2 linked regions of the Caballeronia sp. TF1N1 genome follow. The protein of the gene in region 1 interacts with the protein of each later gene in a pairwise test. Links are inferred from orthologs where the notes say so. Each region holds a gene or a part of one and is shown in the gene's direction. Other genes may lie near its edges.

What was found.
Region 2: the proteins of ndk (region 1) and LDZ28_RS11850 interact in binary tests that used the Escherichia coli proteins (3 or more experiments, as listed by UniProt). The link is inferred for Caballeronia sp. TF1N1 from one-to-one orthologs.

Annotation. Positions count from the first base shown.
Region 1 is NZ_CP084626.1:1,635,167-1,643,405, reverse strand. Bases 2,111-5,065 are described here. They hold ndk (nucleoside-diphosphate kinase), read left to right. Parts: upstream 2,111-3,352; coding sequence 3,353-3,778; downstream 3,779-5,065. Other genes in these bases: rlmN (23S rRNA (adenine(2503)-C(2))-methyltransferase RlmN), read left to right, coding at 3,942-5,065; LDZ28_RS07615 (Bax inhibitor-1/YccA family protein), read right to left, coding at 2,298-2,996; rlmD (23S rRNA (uracil(1939)-C(5))-methyltransferase RlmD), read left to right, coding at 2,111-2,226. Outside these bases: LDZ28_RS07625 (3'-5' exonuclease), read left to right, coding at 1-742; more of rlmD, read left to right, coding at 808-2,110; more of rlmN, read left to right, coding at 5,066-5,084; LDZ28_RS07600 (helix-turn-helix domain-containing protein), read left to right, coding at 5,273-6,361; ispG (flavodoxin-dependent (E)-4-hydroxy-3-methylbut-2-enyl-diphosphate synthase), read left to right, coding at 6,512-7,840; hisS (histidine--tRNA ligase), read left to right, coding at 7,847-8,239. UniProt on the Escherichia coli protein: Major role in the synthesis of nucleoside triphosphates other than ATP. The ATP gamma phosphate is transferred to the NDP beta phosphate via a ping-pong mechanism, using a phosphorylated active-site intermediate.
Region 2 is NZ_CP084626.1:2,544,957-2,553,231, forward strand. What follows is about bases 2,411-5,401. They hold LDZ28_RS11850 (uracil-DNA glycosylase), read left to right. Parts: upstream 2,411-3,513; coding sequence 3,514-4,290; downstream 4,291-5,401. Other genes in these bases: trpC (indole-3-glycerol phosphate synthase TrpC), read left to right, coding at 2,411-2,842; LDZ28_RS11845 (CYTH domain-containing protein), read left to right, coding at 2,864-3,517; LDZ28_RS11855 (FMN-dependent NADH-azoreductase), read right to left, coding at 4,379-4,975; LDZ28_RS11860 (M61 family metallopeptidase), read right to left, coding at 5,115-5,401. Outside these bases: trpE (anthranilate synthase component I), read left to right, coding at 1-411; LDZ28_RS11830 (aminodeoxychorismate/anthranilate synthase component II), read left to right, coding at 424-1,008; trpD (anthranilate phosphoribosyltransferase), read left to right, coding at 1,014-2,045; more of trpC, read left to right, coding at 2,057-2,410; more of LDZ28_RS11860, read right to left, coding at 5,402-6,932; LDZ28_RS11865 (DsbC family protein), read right to left, coding at 7,031-7,762; LDZ28_RS11870 (UbiH/UbiF family hydroxylase), read right to left, coding at 7,793-8,275. UniProt on the Escherichia coli protein: Excises uracil residues from the DNA which can arise as a result of misincorporation of dUMP residues by DNA polymerase or due to deamination of cytosine.

The DNA of each region.
Region 1 (8,239 bases):
TCCCGATGTCGACGGCATTCGCCGTCTCGAAGACTTACCCGACGATCTGTCCGCGCGCGAAGTCGCCGAACGCGCGTTCGCCGCGCGCCGCGAGCGCGTAGGCAACGACTTCTTGCCGCATCATCTGCAACGCATTGCCGCGATCTCCTGCGTCTTTCGCGACGACAGCGGTTTTCGCGTGCGCTCGCTCGGCACGAAGACGGATGGCGAGGCATCGCTGATCCAGTCGTTTTATCGCGTGATCGAGAAATACACGCCGCAACTCGTTTCGTGGAACGGCGGCGGTTTCGATCTGCCCGTGCTCCATTATCGTGCGCTCGTGCATGGCATCGCGGCGCCGCGTTACTGGGACTTGGGCCAGGACGATCGCGAGTTCAGGTTCAACAACTACATCAGCCGCTATCACATGCGGCATCTCGACCTGATGGACGTGCTCGCGATGTATCAGGCGCGCGCCAACGCGCCGCTCGATGCACTCGCCAAACTGTGCGGCTTCCCAGGCAAGCTGGGCATGGACGGCGGCAAGGTGTGGGACGCCTATTGCGATGGTCAGATCGACGAGATCCGCAACTATTGCGAAACGGATGTCGTCAACACTTACCTCATGTATTGCCGCTTTCAGATGATGCGTGGCGGACTCACGCCCGACGAGTACGCGGACGAGATCAACTTCGTGAAGAACGCGCTCGCGCTGGAAGCGTCGCCGCATTGGGCCGAGTATCTCGCCGCATTCGGCCGGTGAGTGCGAGGCCGTGACGTTCGTCTACAATCTCGCCTTTGCCAACACGTCAGTCAGGAAGTACGCAGGTGTCTGAAGCCGCTCGAAAAAATTCGCATCGCCGCCGCGCCGCGCCGGCCAAAACCGTTACGCCCGATCCGTCATTCGTCGCGCCCGAAATCGAAATCGAGTCACTCGACATGGACGCGCGCGGCGTCGGCCGCACGGTCAACGAGAACGGCGAGCCGGGCAAGGTGATCTTCGTCGAAGGCGCGCTGCCCGGCGAACGAGTGAGCTATTCGAGCTATCGCAAGAAGCCGAGTTTCGAGCAGGCGCAAGTGGTGAACGTGTTGCGCGAAGCGGTCATCCGCACGAAGCCGAAGTGTCAGTTCTTCGGCACGTGCGGCGGTTGTTCCATGCAGCATCTCGACGTGCGCGCGCAGATTGCCGTGAAGCAGCGCGTGCTCGAGGACAATCTTCAGCATTTGTCGAAACTGCGCGCGGAAACCATGTTCCGGCCGATTCACGGACCGTCGTGGGGTTATCGCTATCGCGCGCGCCTGACGGTGCGGCACGTAGAGAAGAAGGGCGGCGTGCTCGTCGGCTTTCATGAACGCAAGAGCAGCTATGTCGCCGACATGACGAGCTGCGAGGTGCTGCCGCCGCACGTTTCCGCCATGCTCGTGCCACTGCGGCATCTGGTAGCCGGTTTGTCGATTCGTGACCGCATGCCGCAGATCGAGCTTGCGGTTGGCGCGGACGTGACGGCGCTGGTGTTGCGCATTCTCGAACCGCTCAACGACGCCGACGAAGCGCTTTTGCGCGCCTTTGCCGACGAACACGCCGGCGTGCAATTCTGGCTGCAGCCGAAAGGTCCCGACACGGTTTATCCGTTTTATCCGCTCGAGAGCGAACTGGCTTATACGCTGCCGGAGTTTCACATCCGCATGCCATTCAAGCCGACTGATTTCACGCAGGTGAACCATCAGATCAACCGCGTGCTCGTGGCGCGCGCGTTGAGCCTGCTCGCGCCGGAACCGAACGATCGCGTGCTCGATCTGTTTTGCGGCATCGGCAACTTTACGCTGCCGCTTGCGCGCGTGTCGCGCGAAGTGGTGGGTATCGAAGGAAGCGAAGCGTTGACCACGCGCGCGCTGGAAAACGCGCAGGCCAATGGCGTGGACGGCCATACGTCGTTTGCCTGCCGCAATTTGTTCGAAGTGACTGCCGACGATCTGCGCGCGCTCGGGCACTTCGACAAATATCTGATCGATCCGCCGCGCGAGGGCGCGCTCGCAGTGGCGAAGGCGCTTGCGGACATCGCTCAAAGCGGCGAGGGTTCGCTGCCGAAGCGCATCGTTTATGTGTCGTGCAACCCGGCGACGCTCGCGCGCGACGCCGGCCTGCTCGTCCACGAGGCGGGGTATCGGATGAAGGGAGCGGGCGTCGTCAACATGTTCCCGCATACGTCGCACGTCGAATCCATTGCATTGTTCGAACGCGACTGAAGCGCTTTTATTTAAGAAGGCGCAAAAAAACCGGCCCGAAGGCCGGTTTTTCGTTTGAAGCACCGGTTCGATCAGTTCCGGTTGCCGCCGAAGATGCCGAGCAGTGCCAGCAAGTTCGTGAAGACGTTGTATAGATCGAGGTAGATGGCGAGCGTCGCGCTGATGTAGTTCGTCTCGCCGCCATTCACGACGCGCTGCACGTCGAACAGCATGTAAGCCGAGAAGATGACGATGGCGAGCACGGAGATCGTCAGCATGAGCGCCGGCAGTTGCAGGAAAATGTTCGCGACTGCAGCCAGCAGAATGACCATCACGCCCATGAACAGCCACTTGCCGAGGCCCGAGAAGTCACGCTTGCTGACCGTGGCGATGGTCGCCATGGCCGCGAAAATCACGCCCGTGCCGCCAAAGGCCATCATGATGAGCTGCGGCCCGTTCGAGAAACCGAGGATGAAGCTCAAAAGACGCGAGAGCATCAGGCCCATGAAGAACGTGAAGCCGAGCAGGACGATCACGCCCATGCTGCTGTTCTTCGTTTTCTCGATGGCGAACATGAAGCCAAACGCAATCGCCATGAACGCAATGAAGCTCATTGCCGGGCTGGTGGCCGCGAAGAGGGAAAAGCCCGTCGCGACGCCGACCCACGCGCCGAGCACCGTCGGCACCATGGAAAGCGCCAGCAGCCAGTAAGTGTTGCGTAGCACGCGGTTGCGCACCTCGACCGAAGTGACGCTGCCGTTGCGTCCAAAACTGTAGGGTGATTCGTTCATGGTTTCTCCTTGCTTCAAATTGTCTGTCGTCGCCCCGCGCTACATCCGTCATACACGAATGATACGGTAGGAATACTTAAGCGATTATGAGGCCGTTGCCCGCGCCATTCCGGTTTCGTGCAGTGCCTGATGTCGCGAGGCGCTTGCAAAGCGCGGCTCGACTCCAATATGACTGCCGCACGGTCCGAAATCAATGGCGCCGACGTTTCTCGGCGCGATACACGCTCAAGGCACGCTGGCGTATGACGGTTCGACCCTTACGGCGCCGTAAGGTTTCAATCGCAATCATACCCTGCTTCATGCTACAATTGTCGATTCCTTTTAATCCGTAAACCGTTAATTTTTTGGAGTTTTTCATGGCAATCGAGCGCACCCTGTCGATTATCAAGCCGGACGCAGTGGCAAAGAATGTTATCGGCCAAATCTACAGCCGTTTCGAGAGTGCTGGACTCAAGATCATTGCTTCGCGCATGGTGCATCTGTCGCGCGCGGACGCGGAAAAGTTCTACGCAGTGCACGCTGCACGCCCGTTCTTCAAGGACCTCGTGGAATTCATGATCTCCGGTCCGGTGCAGATTCAAGTGCTGGAAGGCGAAGGCGCGATCATCAAGAACCGCGACCTGATGGGCGCGACCGATCCGAAGAAGGCAGACAAGGGCACGATCCGCGCTGATTTCGCGGACAGCATCGATGCAAATGCAGTGCACGGTTCCGACGCTCCGGAAACGGCAGCGCAAGAAATCGCGTTCTTCTTCCCGCAAGTGAACGTCTACTCGCGTTAAGTCGCGCGTTGGTTGCCGCGTCGGTCCGCGCCTCGAGGCAGTGCGCCGGATCATGCGGCTGTCGCGCCGGCATCGCTTGAAAAGCTGGAACATGCAGGAATTGGCGCGAACGGTCTCGGGCAAAAGCTCCCGAGCTTCGCAATCTGAAATGGCAGGACTCGACATGACGAACAGCAGCACCGTCAATCTTCTCGATCTCGACGCCGCCGGGCTCGTCGCTTATTGCGGCAGCCTGGGCGAGAAGCCGTTTCGCGCCAAGCAATTGCAGCGCTGGATCCACCAATATGGCGTCGACGACTTCGACGGCATGACGGACCTCGCGAAATCGCTGCGCGAAAAACTCAAGGGTCGCGCCAGTTTGGCGATGCCCGAAATCTCTCGCGATCACGTTTCCACCGACGGCACGCGCAAGTGGCTGATCGACGTAGGCAACGGTAACGCTGTCGAAACCGTGTTCATTCCCGAGGAAACGCGCGGCACGTTGTGCGTGTCCTCGCAGGCCGGCTGCGCGGTGAACTGCCGGTTTTGTTCCACAGGCAAGCAGGGATTCTCCCGCAATCTGACCACTGGCGAGATCATCGGGCAGATGCGCATGGCCGAATTCGCGCTGCGCAAGTCGCTCGGGCGCGAAGTCGGCGGCCCGGGAAAGGGCGAGCGCGTCATCACCAATGTCGTGATGATGGGCATGGGCGAGCCCATGCTGAATTACGACGCCGTCGTGCCCGCCATGCGTCTGATGCTCGACGACAACGCCTATGGCCTGTCGCGCCGTCGCGTGACGCTATCCACTTCCGGCGTCGTGCCCATGATGGACCGCCTCGCCGCGGATCTGCCAGTGGCGCTCGCCGTGTCGCTACACGCGCCGAACGACCCGCTGCGCGACATGCTGGTGCCGCTCAACAAGAAGTATCCGCTGCGTGAATTGATGGCCGCGTGCCAGCGCTATCTGAAGGTAGCGCCGCGCGATTTCATCACGTTCGAATACTGCATGCTCGACGGCGTCAACGACACCGAAGCCCATGCGCGCGAACTGCTGGCCGTCACGCGCGACGTGCCGTGCAAATTCAACCTCATTCCGTTCAATCCGTTCCCGGAATCAGGTCTGACTCGCTCGAAGAACGAGCAGATCAAGCGCTTCGCGCAGGTTTTGATGGACGCGGGCATCGTCACCACCGTGCGCAAGACGCGCGGCGACGACATCGACGCAGCCTGCGGGCAGCTTGCGGGCGAGGTGAAGGATCGCACGCGCCTCGTGGAACGCATGGGTCGCGCGCCAGGCAAGGTGATCGAGGTGCGCGCGGTCTGACGCATTGCCGCCGTACAGCGAAGAAAAACAAAGTCCGAAAAGACGGAAGTCGCGCCAGGCCGGCGCGCAAAGCCGAACATTTTGTTATAAAGCGGTCTGCAACATTGCCGGGGCTGTATCGTTCACGTTTTGATGCAATCCGCCGGCTTAGCCGCGCAATATAAAAGAATCGATGCGAGGAAATTGGGATGAGTGAGCCGCAGCACCCGACGCCTTTTGGCAGTCATACCGGGGGTCTTCCTGTCAATGAGCATGACAGTCAGGCGGGCACTGGCGGGGCGGCATCGAACGCGAGCCAGACGGGGCCTCTGGATTCGATTGCCGCCGTCGGCGCGCGGCTCGCGCAGCTTCGTCACGCGAAGTCATGGTCGATCGACGACATTTCAGCGCGTCTCAAGGTCTCGCCGAACAAGCTGCTCGCGCTGGAAGCGGGCGACATCAGTCAATTGCCCGATCGCACGTTCGCAGCGGGTATCGTGCGTAGCTACGCCAAGGTTCTTGGTACCGATCCCGCGCCTTTCACGCAGGCGTTTCGTCGCGAGGGCGCGGCGGTCGGGCAAAATCTGAAGGTGCCGGCTTCGGCGGGTGCGGGTCTGCCGCGACAGCGCGTGTCGGTGCCACTCGGTGGTTCGTCGGGCAAGAAACGCTCGTGGCTCTGGGGCATCGCGGCGGTCGTCGTGGTGCTGGCCGCGCTCGTGATGTGGCATACCGGCGGCGATTCGTCGGCGTGGCTCGCGCGCCTCAAGTCGAGCACGGGCGCTGGCACGGCCGCGCCGGGCGACACGGTGTCCGCATCCGTCGTTTCCACGCCTGATGAAGCCGCCGCGGCGAACACCGGCGAAGCCGCCTCGCTGCCCGAAGTGGCCGCCGCGCCCGGCGAACAGCCGATGCCACGTCCGCTCGGCACGAACGCGTTGCCGGCCTCGTCGTCGACCATTGCGGCGTTGCAGGGCGCAAGCGCGTCGGCCGCAGCCAAGCAGGCGCCGGCCGCTGGCGCCGCCGCATCCGCGCCGGTCGTCGCCGGCACGGGCGCGAGCGCAGTCGAATTGAAAGTGAAGGAAGATAGCTGGTTCAGCGTGCGCGGCAAGGACGGCAAGGAGGTTTTCTCCGGTCTCGTCCACGCGGGAAGCACGCAACGCGTGCAGGGCGAAGCGCCGTTCAAGGTGACCGTCGGCAACGCGAAGAGCGTCGATTCCATCTCGTTTGACGATCAGCCGGTCGACGCCAAGAAATACGTTTCCGCACGCGGCAACGTCGCGCGCTTCACGCTGCCCTGAACGGGCGGCGCGTAGCGGTGTCGGAGTCGGAGGTTCAGCGCGCGTGCAAGTCATGGGCATTCCGGCTTTTGCCGTGATGCCCGTTCAAGGTTCCATATTCGCACCGTCGCGCCGCTTGCACGCGGCGCCTGGTGGCCAAAGGGTTTTTCGATGCAATCCGAAGCTCAATCCCTGATTAGCAGCAAGATCTGTTCGACCGAACCGGTGTTCGGCGGCTCGTCGAAGCGTCGTGCATCGCATGCGGTGGACGTGCGCTGGGGCGGTCAGCTCGTCACCATCGGCGGCGACTCACCGGTGCGCGTGCAGTCGATGACCAACACCGACACCGCCGACGCCATCGGAACCGCCATCCAGATCAAGGAACTGGCGCAGGCGGGTTCCGAACTCGTGCGCATCACGGTGAATACGCCGGAAGCGGCGGCGGAAGTTCCGCACATCCGCGATCAGCTCGACCGCATGGGCGTGTCCGTGCCGCTCGTCGGCGACTTCCATTACAACGGGCATCTGCTGTTGCGCGATCATCCGGCATGCGCCGAAGCGCTGTCGAAGTACCGCATCAATCCCGGCAACGTCGGACAGGGCGCAAAGCGCGACACGCAATTCGCGCAGATGATCGAAGCCGCGATCAAGTACGACAAACCGGTGCGCATCGGCGTGAACTGGGGCAGTCTCGACCAGGACCTGCTCGCGCGCATGATGGACGAAAACGCCGCGCGCTCGGCGCCGTGGGAACTGCAAAGCGTGATGTATGAAGCGCTGATCCAGTCGGCGGTCGGCTCGGCGGAACGCGCGGTCGAACTCGGCCTCGGTCGCGACAAGATCATCCTGTCGTGCAAGGTGAGCGGCGTGCAGGATCTGGTCGCCGTTTATCGCGAACTCGCTAAACGTTGCAGCTTCGCGCTGCATCTCGGCCTGACCGAGGCGGGCATGGGCTCGAAGGGTATCGTCGCTTCGACGGCGGCGCTGTCGTTGCTGCTGCAGGAAGGCATCGGCGACACCATCCGTATTTCGCTGACGCCCGAGCCAGGCGGCGCGCGCACGGGCGAAGTGGTCGTTGGCCAGGAAATCCTCCAGACCATGGGCCTGCGTTCCTTTACGCCAATGGTCATTGCATGTCCCGGCTGCGGGCGCACGACCAGCACGCTGTTCCAGGAACTCGCGTCGCAGATCCAAAGCTATTTGCGCAACTCCATGCCCGTGTGGCGCGACCAGTTTCCCGGCGTCGAGAAGATGCACGTCGCGGTGATGGGCTGCATCGTCAACGGGCCGGGCGAATCGAAACACGCGAACATCGGCATTAGTTTGCCGGGCTCGGGCGAAAATCCCGCCGCGCCCGTGTTTATCGACGGCGTGAAGGTGAAGACCTTGCGTGGCGAGCGTATCGCGGAGGAATTCCAGCAAATCGTCAGCGACTACGTCGAGCGCACCTACGGGCAAGAAACCGGCAAGCGCGAAGAAACGTCCGCGGCAACACTTTAAAGACAGATGACTGAACAGAAGAAACGGCTCGGCAAGCTGACCGGCGTCAAGGGCATGAACGACATCCTCCCGCAGGATGCCGCGTTGTGGGACTTCTTCGAATCCACGGTGAAGTCGATGCTGCGCGCATACGGCTATCAGAACATTCGCACGCCGATCATCGAGCATACGCAGTTGTTCACGCGCGGGATCGGCGAAGTGACGGATATCGTCGAAAAAGAGATGTACAGCTTCACCGATTCGCTCAACGGCGAACATCTCACCATGCGGCCCGAAAACACGGCGGCGGTGGTGCGCGCGAGCATCGAACACAACTTGCTGTACGACGGCCCGAAGCGCCTGTGGTACATCGGCCCGATGTTCCGTCACGAACGTCCGCAGCGCGGGCGGTATCGCCAG
Region 2 (8,275 bases), 910 kb from region 1 along the record:
GACAAGATGATCATCGAAAAGTATTCGCACGTTCAGCACATCGTGAGTTCGGTCGAAGGCACGTTGAAGCCCGGCATGAGCAACTTCGACGTATTGCGCGCGACCTTTCCCGCCGGCACGCTTTCCGGCGCGCCGAAAGTGCGCGCGATGGAATTGATCGACGAACTCGAACCTGTGAAGCGCGGCTTGTATGGCGGCGCGGTCGGTTATTTGTCGTTCAGCGGCGAAATGGATCTGGCGATTGCCATTCGCACCGGCCTCATTCACAAGGGCAATCTCTATGTGCAGGCGGCGGCGGGTGTCGTTGCCGACTCGGTGCCCGAGTCCGAATGGCAAGAGACGGAGAACAAGGCGCGCGCCGTGTTGCGTGCCGCCGAGCAAGTGCAAGATGGCCTCGACAGCGACTTCTGAGGAGAAAAGACCATGCTGCTGATGATCGACAACTACGACTCGTTCACCTATAACCTGGTCCAGTACTTCGGCGAACTCGGCGAGGACGTGCAGACGTTTCGCAACGACGAAATCTCGCTCGATGAAATCGCCAAGCTCAATCCCGCACGCATCTGCCTGTCGCCGGGACCGAGCAATCCGCAGCACGCGGGCATCACGCTCGACGTACTGCGCGAGTTCTCCGGCAAGCTGCCCATTCTCGGCGTGTGCCTCGGCCATCAGGCCATTGGCGAAGCGTTCGGCGGACGCGTGGTGCGCGCGCAGACCATCATGCACGGCAAGGTGAGCGCGATCGAAACCGACTGTAAAGGCGTGTTCTCCGACCTGCCAAAACACTTCAACGTCACGCGCTATCACTCGCTGGCGATTGAACGCGAGTCTTTGCCCGACTGTCTTGAAGTGTCCGCATGGACGCCTGATGGTGAAATCATGGGCGTGCGCCACCGGGAACTCGAAGTGGAAGGTGTGCAGTTCCATCCGGAATCCATTCTTTCCGAGCATGGTCACGCGCTGCTCGAAAACTTCGTGAAAAACACGGCATCGGGAAAGCGAGCGTGACTGCCATGACGATCACCGCACAAGAAGCGCTGCAACGCACGATCGAGCATCGCGAAATCTTTCACGACGAAATGCTGCATCTCATGCGCACCATCATGCGCGGCGAGATGTCGCCGGTGATGGCCGCTGCGATCATCACCGGCTTGCGCGTGAAGAAGGAAACCATCGGCGAGATCGCGGCCGCCGCGACTGTCATGCGCGAGTTCGCCAATCACGTCGAGGTGGCGGACAACTCCCATTTTGTCGATATCGTCGGCACGGGCGGCGACGGCTCGCACACTTTCAACATTTCCACGGCATCGATGTTCGTTTCCGCCGCCGCCGGCGCTAAGGTCGCGAAGCACGGCAATCGCGGCGTGTCGAGCAAGTCGGGCAGCGCGGACGTGCTCGAAGCGCTTGGCGTGAATATCGATCTGACGCCGGAACAAGTCGCCGCCTCGATTGCCGAAACCGGCATGGGCTTCATGTTCGCGCCGAACCATCATCCGGCAATGAAGAACATCGCGCCCGTGCGCCGCGAGCTCGGCGTGCGGACCATCTTCAATATTCTCGGGCCGCTGACCAATCCGGCGGGCGCGCCGAATCAGCTGCAGGGCGTGTTCCATGAAGACCTCGTCGGCATCCAGGTTCGTGTGATGCAGCGGCTCGGCGCAAACCACGTGCTTGTCGTGTACGGCAAGGACGGGATGGACGAAGTGTCGCTCGGCGCCGCGACCAAGGTCGGCGAATTGAAGAACGGCGAAGTGAACGAGTACGAGATTCATCCCGAAGACTTCGGTCTTCAAATGGTCTCGAACCGCTCGCTGAAAGTGCAGGACGCGCAGGAATCGAAAACCATGCTGCTCGGCGCGCTGAACAACAAGGCGGGTGTAGCGCGCGAGATCGTCACGCTGAACGCGGGCGCGGCGCTCTACGCGGCCGACATCGTCGATTCGATCGCCGAGGGCATGGCCGCCGCGCGCGAAGCCATCGCCAGCGGCGCGGCGCGCGAAAAGGTCGAAGCTCTCGTGCGCTTCACGCAGCAATTCACCAAATAACGGACATCACCATGAGCGACATTCTGGATCGCATCATCGCGGTGAAGCGCGAGGAAATCCGCGCCGCCGAACAAAGCGCGCCGCTCGAAGAACTCAGGCTCGAAGCGAGCGCGCGCGACTTGCGCGATTTCGTCGGCGCGCTGCGTGCGAAGCATGCTGAAGGCCGGGCCGCGGTCATTGCGGAAGTGAAGAAGGCGAGCCCTTCCAAAGGCGTGCTGCGCGAGCACTTCGTGCCGGGCGAAATTGCACGCTCCTACGAGCAAGGCGGCGCCGCGTGCCTTTCCGTGCTCACCGACGTGCAGTTCTTCAAAGGCAGCGTCGCGTATCTCGAAGAAGCGCGCGCCGCGTGCAGCCTGCCGGTGCTGCGCAAAGACTTTATCGTCGACCCTTATCAGATCATGGAAGCGCGCGCGATGGGCGCCGACTGCATTCTGCTGATAGCCGCCGCGCTCGAACTTTCGCAGATGCAAGATCTCGAAGCCTATGCACATTCGCTCGGACTCGCGGTGCTAATCGAAGTGCACGACGCCGACGAACTGCGAGACGCGCTCACGCTGAAAACGCCGCTCATCGGCATCAACAATCGCAATCTGCGCACGTTCCAGACGACTATCGATACGACCATCGGCATGCTCGAAGCGGTGCCGGACGACCGCATCGTGGTGACGGAATCGGGCATTCTCTCGCGCCACGACGTGGACCGGCTGCGAGCGATGCACGTGCATACGTTCCTCGTCGGCGAAGCGTTCATGCGCGCCGACGATCCGGGCACGGAACTCGCGCGAATGTTCTTCTGACTCTAAAGACGGGACCGAATTTTGGGCATCGAACAGGAAATCAAGCTCGCGCTGCCGCCTTCGCAGCACGACGACGTGGCGCGCTTTTTCGACGAGCGCACCGGTGCGGGCAAGCCGATGGAACTGGCGAACGTCTATTTCGACACGCCGGATTGCGCGCTCGCCAAGGCGAAGTCCGCATTGCGCCTGCGCCGCACGCCCGACCAGTGGCTTCAGACGTACAAGGTGCTGGGCGAATCGAAAGCCGGCTTGAGCCGTCGTCACGAATGGGAGATGCCGGTGGCGGGCGAATCGCTTGAAATCGATGCGCTCCTTGTTTCCTGCGAAGACGAAGCGGCCCGCAAGGCGCTGCAGGACGCCGCGCCGAATCTGATCGCCCTGTTTCGCACGGACTTCCGGCGCATCGTGTGGGACATCGAGCGTGAAGGCTCGCAGATCGAAGTCGCGCTCGACGCCGGCAAGATCACGGCGGACGTGGATGGCGAAAACCATCACGCGGAAATCAGCGAGCTGGAACTCGAGATCAAGTCCGGCGACGCCAAAGCGCTCTCCACGCTCGCCGCCGAATTGCGCGGCGCTTTTCCCGAACTCGACCCGGAAGATTTGAGCAAGGCGGAGCGAGGTTATCGGTTGCGCGAGCGTCCGGAAAGCGCGGTAGACGACGCCGAAGCATGAACCAGCAGTCTTCTCTTTTCGACGAGCCTCGCACGCACGCTGGCGGCTTCATCACGCTCGAAAGCCAGTTCGAAGCGCTGCCCGCTGAATGGCGGCGGCATCTGAAAGCATTTATCGACAGTCCGCGCTATGCGTCGTTGTGCGCTTTCGTGGATTCCGAGCGCGCCGCCGGCAAGACCGTTTATCCCGCCGATGTTTTCCGCGCATTGCGCCTCACCAGTCCTGGCGAGGTCAAAGTGGTGATTCTCGGTCAGGACCCGTATCACGGTGAAGACAAAGGCGCGCCGCAAGCGCATGGGCTTGCGTTCTCCGTGCCCGCGCCCGTGCGCCCGCCGCCGTCATTGCGCAACATCTTTAAGGAGATCGCCGCGAGTCTGGATATCGTCGCGCCCGCTCACGGCTGCCTCGATTCGTGGGCGAAACAAGGCGTGCTCTTGCTCAACACGTCGCTGACCGTCGAGCGCGATAAAGCGGGAAGCCATGCCAAGCGCGGCTGGGAACAGTGCACGGACACGCTGATCCACGAAATTGCCGAGCGCCACGATGGCGTCGTGTTCATGTTGTGGGGCGCGCACGCTCAGGCAAAACGCGCGCTGATCGACGGCACGGGAAAGGCCCATTGCGTGCTGGAAGCGCCGCATCCGTCGCCGTTGTCGGCGCATCGCGGATTTCTGGGGTGCGGGCATTTCGTCGCCGCGAACGAATATCTGAAGCGGCATGGGCGCGAGCCGATCGACTGGCGCTTGCCCGCCGAGGCACAGTTGCTCGCCTGAGCATCCGCATCAATGCAACGCAATGCAAAGAGCCCGCCGCGGTCCGAAGACCGGGCGGGCTCTTTTACTTCGGCGTCGAGCTTAAGCCTTACAGCGCCGCGATCGAATCGCGTGCCGAAGCGAGCGCTGCGCTCGCGGCGTCCGGCCCCATCGCCAGGCCTTCGGCGTAGATGAAGTTCACGTCCGTCATGCCGAGGAAGCCCAAGAACGTCTTGAGATACGGCGTTTGCGAGTCGTTCGGCGTGCCTGCGTACTTGCCGCCACGCGCCGACACCACGAACACCTTCTTGCCCTTCACCAAGCCTTCGGGGCCGGTCGCGGTGTAGCGGAACGTGATTCCGGCCCGCGCGATCCAGTCGAAATAAGCCTTCAGTTGCGACGACACGCCGAAGTTATAAAGCGGCGCCGCGATCACCACGATGTCGGCCGCTTGCAGTTCGTCGATCAGCGCTTCGCTCTTCGCGTTGATGGCGACTTGTTCCGGCGTGCGTTGTTCGGCGGGCGTGAAGAACGCGCCAAGCGTGGCGTCGTCGAGGTGCGTGAGCTGGTCGGCGAGCAGATTGCGGACGACCACGTTCGCGCCCGGATTGCTTTGTTGCAGCTTCGCGGTGAGTTCGTCGGCGAGCAGCGTCGATTGAGCGCCTTGCGAGCGGGCTGCGGAGTTGATCTGGAGAATCGTCGTCATGATGGCTTCCTTGATGGAGGAGCGGGAGCCGTCGGCGCCCGCGTTGGAAGCATTCTTCGTTGTTCGGCGTTCCGGAAAAAGCCGTCCGGCCGTGAAGGATCGTTGCACCAGTAGGACAATCCCCGGTGGGCGCAGCCTTTCAGCCCTTCAGCCAGCGCTCGCGCCATTGTTTCGACGGTCCGCGCCCGTCGATAGCCGTCAGCACGTAACGCGACACTTCGGGGCCGTCGAGCTTCACTTCGGTACGACGCAGTTCGTCGCGGCGAAACGCGTGTACTTCGACCTTCGCACCCGGCAGATAACGCGACAACAGCGCCTCCAGATTCGATCCCGTCACACGCAGACCATCGAGGGCCACTAGAACATCGCCCGCCGAAAGCCCCGCCTTCTGCGCGGCGCTGCCGTCGTGCACGACCGCCAGCGTGCAATCCGCGCTGCCCCGCACGCGCACGCCGAGCGACGGCTTGCCGGCCGTGCCGCTCGTCGGCAGATCGGGCGCGAGTGCTATGCCGAACGGCTCGAGGAGCGCGTCGAGCGGCAAGTCGCGCGTGCCGCGCACGCCGTCGCGGAAGAGCGAGCGCAGATCCGCGCCGGTGGCCTCGGCGAAGAGCGCTTCCACTTCGTCCTCGCGGATGCCCCGTGCCTTGCCGAGATAGAAGTCGCGTCCGTAGCGCTGCCACAAGAGACGCATGACATCGTCGAGCGACTTACGGTTGTCCGTCTGCGCGCGGATCGACAAATCGAACGCGAGCGCGACGAGCGAACCCTTCTGGTAGTAACTGACGATGGCGTTCGATGCGTTCTCGTCGGCGCGGTAGTACTTCACCCATGCGTCGAACGAACTCTGCGCCACCGACTGCTTGAGCCGCCCGCTTCCGCGCAACACGCCGCCGATGGTCTTACCGAGCATCGAGAAGTAATCGCTCGCGGAAATAAGGCCGGTGCGCACAAGGATCAGGTCGTCGTAATACGACGTGAAGCCTTCGAAGAGCCACAAAAGCGACGTGTAATTTTCCTGCGACAGATCGTACGGCGCGAACGCCGCCGGCTTGATGCGCTTTACGTTCCACGTATGGAAGTATTCGTGGCTGCAGAGGCCAAGATAGGTGCGATAACCTTCGCTGACTTCGGGTCGGCCAAGCACCGGCAAGTCGCCGCGATTGCAGATCAGCGCCGTGGATGCGCGATGTTCCAGCCCGCCGTAACCATCGCTGACGGCGACCGTCATGAACACGTAGCGATCCACCGGCGCTTTCTTCGTGCGCGGTTCGAAGAGCGCGATCTGCGCTTCGCACACGCGTTTGAGGTCCGCCGCGAGCCGGTTCATGTCGAGCCCGATCACGCGTCCCGAAATCACGATGTCGTGCTTCACGCCATGCGCGGTGAAACCGCCGAGCGCGAATTCGCCGATCGTCACCGGATGATCGACGAGTTCGTCGTAATTCGCGGCCTCGTACGCGCCGAAACCATGGCGCTTCGTGCCACGCGCTTCGGCAAGCGCCGTGGCGACGCGCCAGTTGCGCAGCGCTCCGCCCTGCGGCGCTTGAATATCGACGATACACGGCGCAGCCGACTGCCCCTCCACCGCGAGAAACACGCTCGTGCCGTTGAAGAAGCCGACGCTGTCATCCAGATGCGCGGCGCGTACCGACATGTCCCACGCGTACACCTCGTAACGCAGCGTGATGGGGCCATCCGCCGGCGCGGCTTGCCACGCGTGCTTGTCGATTTTTTCGATACCGATCTTGCGCCCTGCCGCGTTGAACGCCTGCAACGTGACGATATTGCGCGCGAATTCGCGAATCATGTAGCTGCCCGGAATCCACACCGGCAGCATGAAGCGTTGTCCCGCCGGGTCCGGCGCGGCGACCGTGAGCGTGACTTCGAAGATATGCGCGGCCGGGTTCTTCGGAACGATGCTGTAGCGCACCGGTCGATCGAGCGTAGTCGTTGCCATGTCGTGTCCTTTGTTCTTGTTGTGGGCGCGCGGTCGGTGCGCCTTTGAAACCAAAAGAGGCGCCTCTCATGCGCCTCTCGTCGTGGGTTCGGGCCGCCTCAATGCGCGGTCGAAAGTTCCTTCTCCAGCCGGTCGGCGGGAACGGCGCCTGGCAGACGGCGGCCGTCCGCGAGGAACACGGTCGGCGTGCCGCTCACGTTCATCGTGTGGCCGAGCTTCAGGTTCTTGTCGATGGCGGTGGTGTCGCACGAGGCGGCCGTGGTCGGCGCCTTGCGGTCCAGCATCCAGCCTTCCCAGCTCATCGCGCGATCTTTCGAGCACCAGATCGACTTCGACTTCGCGGTCGAATCCGGCGAGAGCACGGGATACAGGAACGTGTACACGGTGACGTTATCGATGGACTTCAAGGTCGATTCGAGTTGCTTGCAATACGGGCAATTCGGGTCCGAGAACACCGCGATCTTGCGGCTGCCGTTGCCCTTCACCACTTTCACCGCGTTCTCGAAAGGCAGCTTCGCGAAGTCGATCTTGTTGGTCTCGGAGAGCCGCGCTTCCGTGAGATTCTTGCTGCTGCGCGTATCGACGAGATCGCCGATCAGCACGTAGTTGCCGGTGGCGTCGGTATAGACGATCTGCGAGCCGAGGTTCACTTCATAGAGCCCTGGAATGGGCGTCTTGTCGACACTCTTGATGTTCGCGTCGCCCATGCGCGATTCGAGCGTGGACTTGATCTTGTCGGTGGTCTGGTCGGCCTGCGCCGTACAGCCGAGACCAAGCGTCACGGCGAGTGCCGCGGCCGCTGCGAGTGCCGTTCGAAGTGTGCGTTTCATGTTCTTTTCCTGTATGTGCCTGGCGTGTCTTTAACCGAGCGCGGCCGAAACCAGCCAGCGCTTGACGAGTGGCTGCGCGCCCACGAGCGCCATGCCGGTATTGCGAACCGCGCGCGCAAGCGTGCCCGGCACCGAGAAAAGCCGTTGCAAGCCGTCTGTCGCCAACATGAGTTTTTGTATGTCTTCGCGGCGCGCGCGTTCGTAGCGGCGCAGCAAAATGGGATCGCCAAGATTGCGAAAACCTTCTTTATTGGCGATGACATCCGCGAGCGCGGCGACATCGCGCAAACCGAGGTTCATGCCTTGCCCGGCTAGCGGATGAATCAGATGCGCGGCGTCGCCGATAAGCGCGACACGTGGCGCGATCAGCTTGTCGACCGTTTGCAACGCGAGCGGGAAGCCTTGCGCGGGCGTCACGCATTCGAGCGTGCCGAGCATGTTTTGCGTGGCCTGTTCGACTTGTGCCGCGAGTTGCGCGGGATCGAGCGCGAGGAGTTCGTCGGCGTGTTCGGT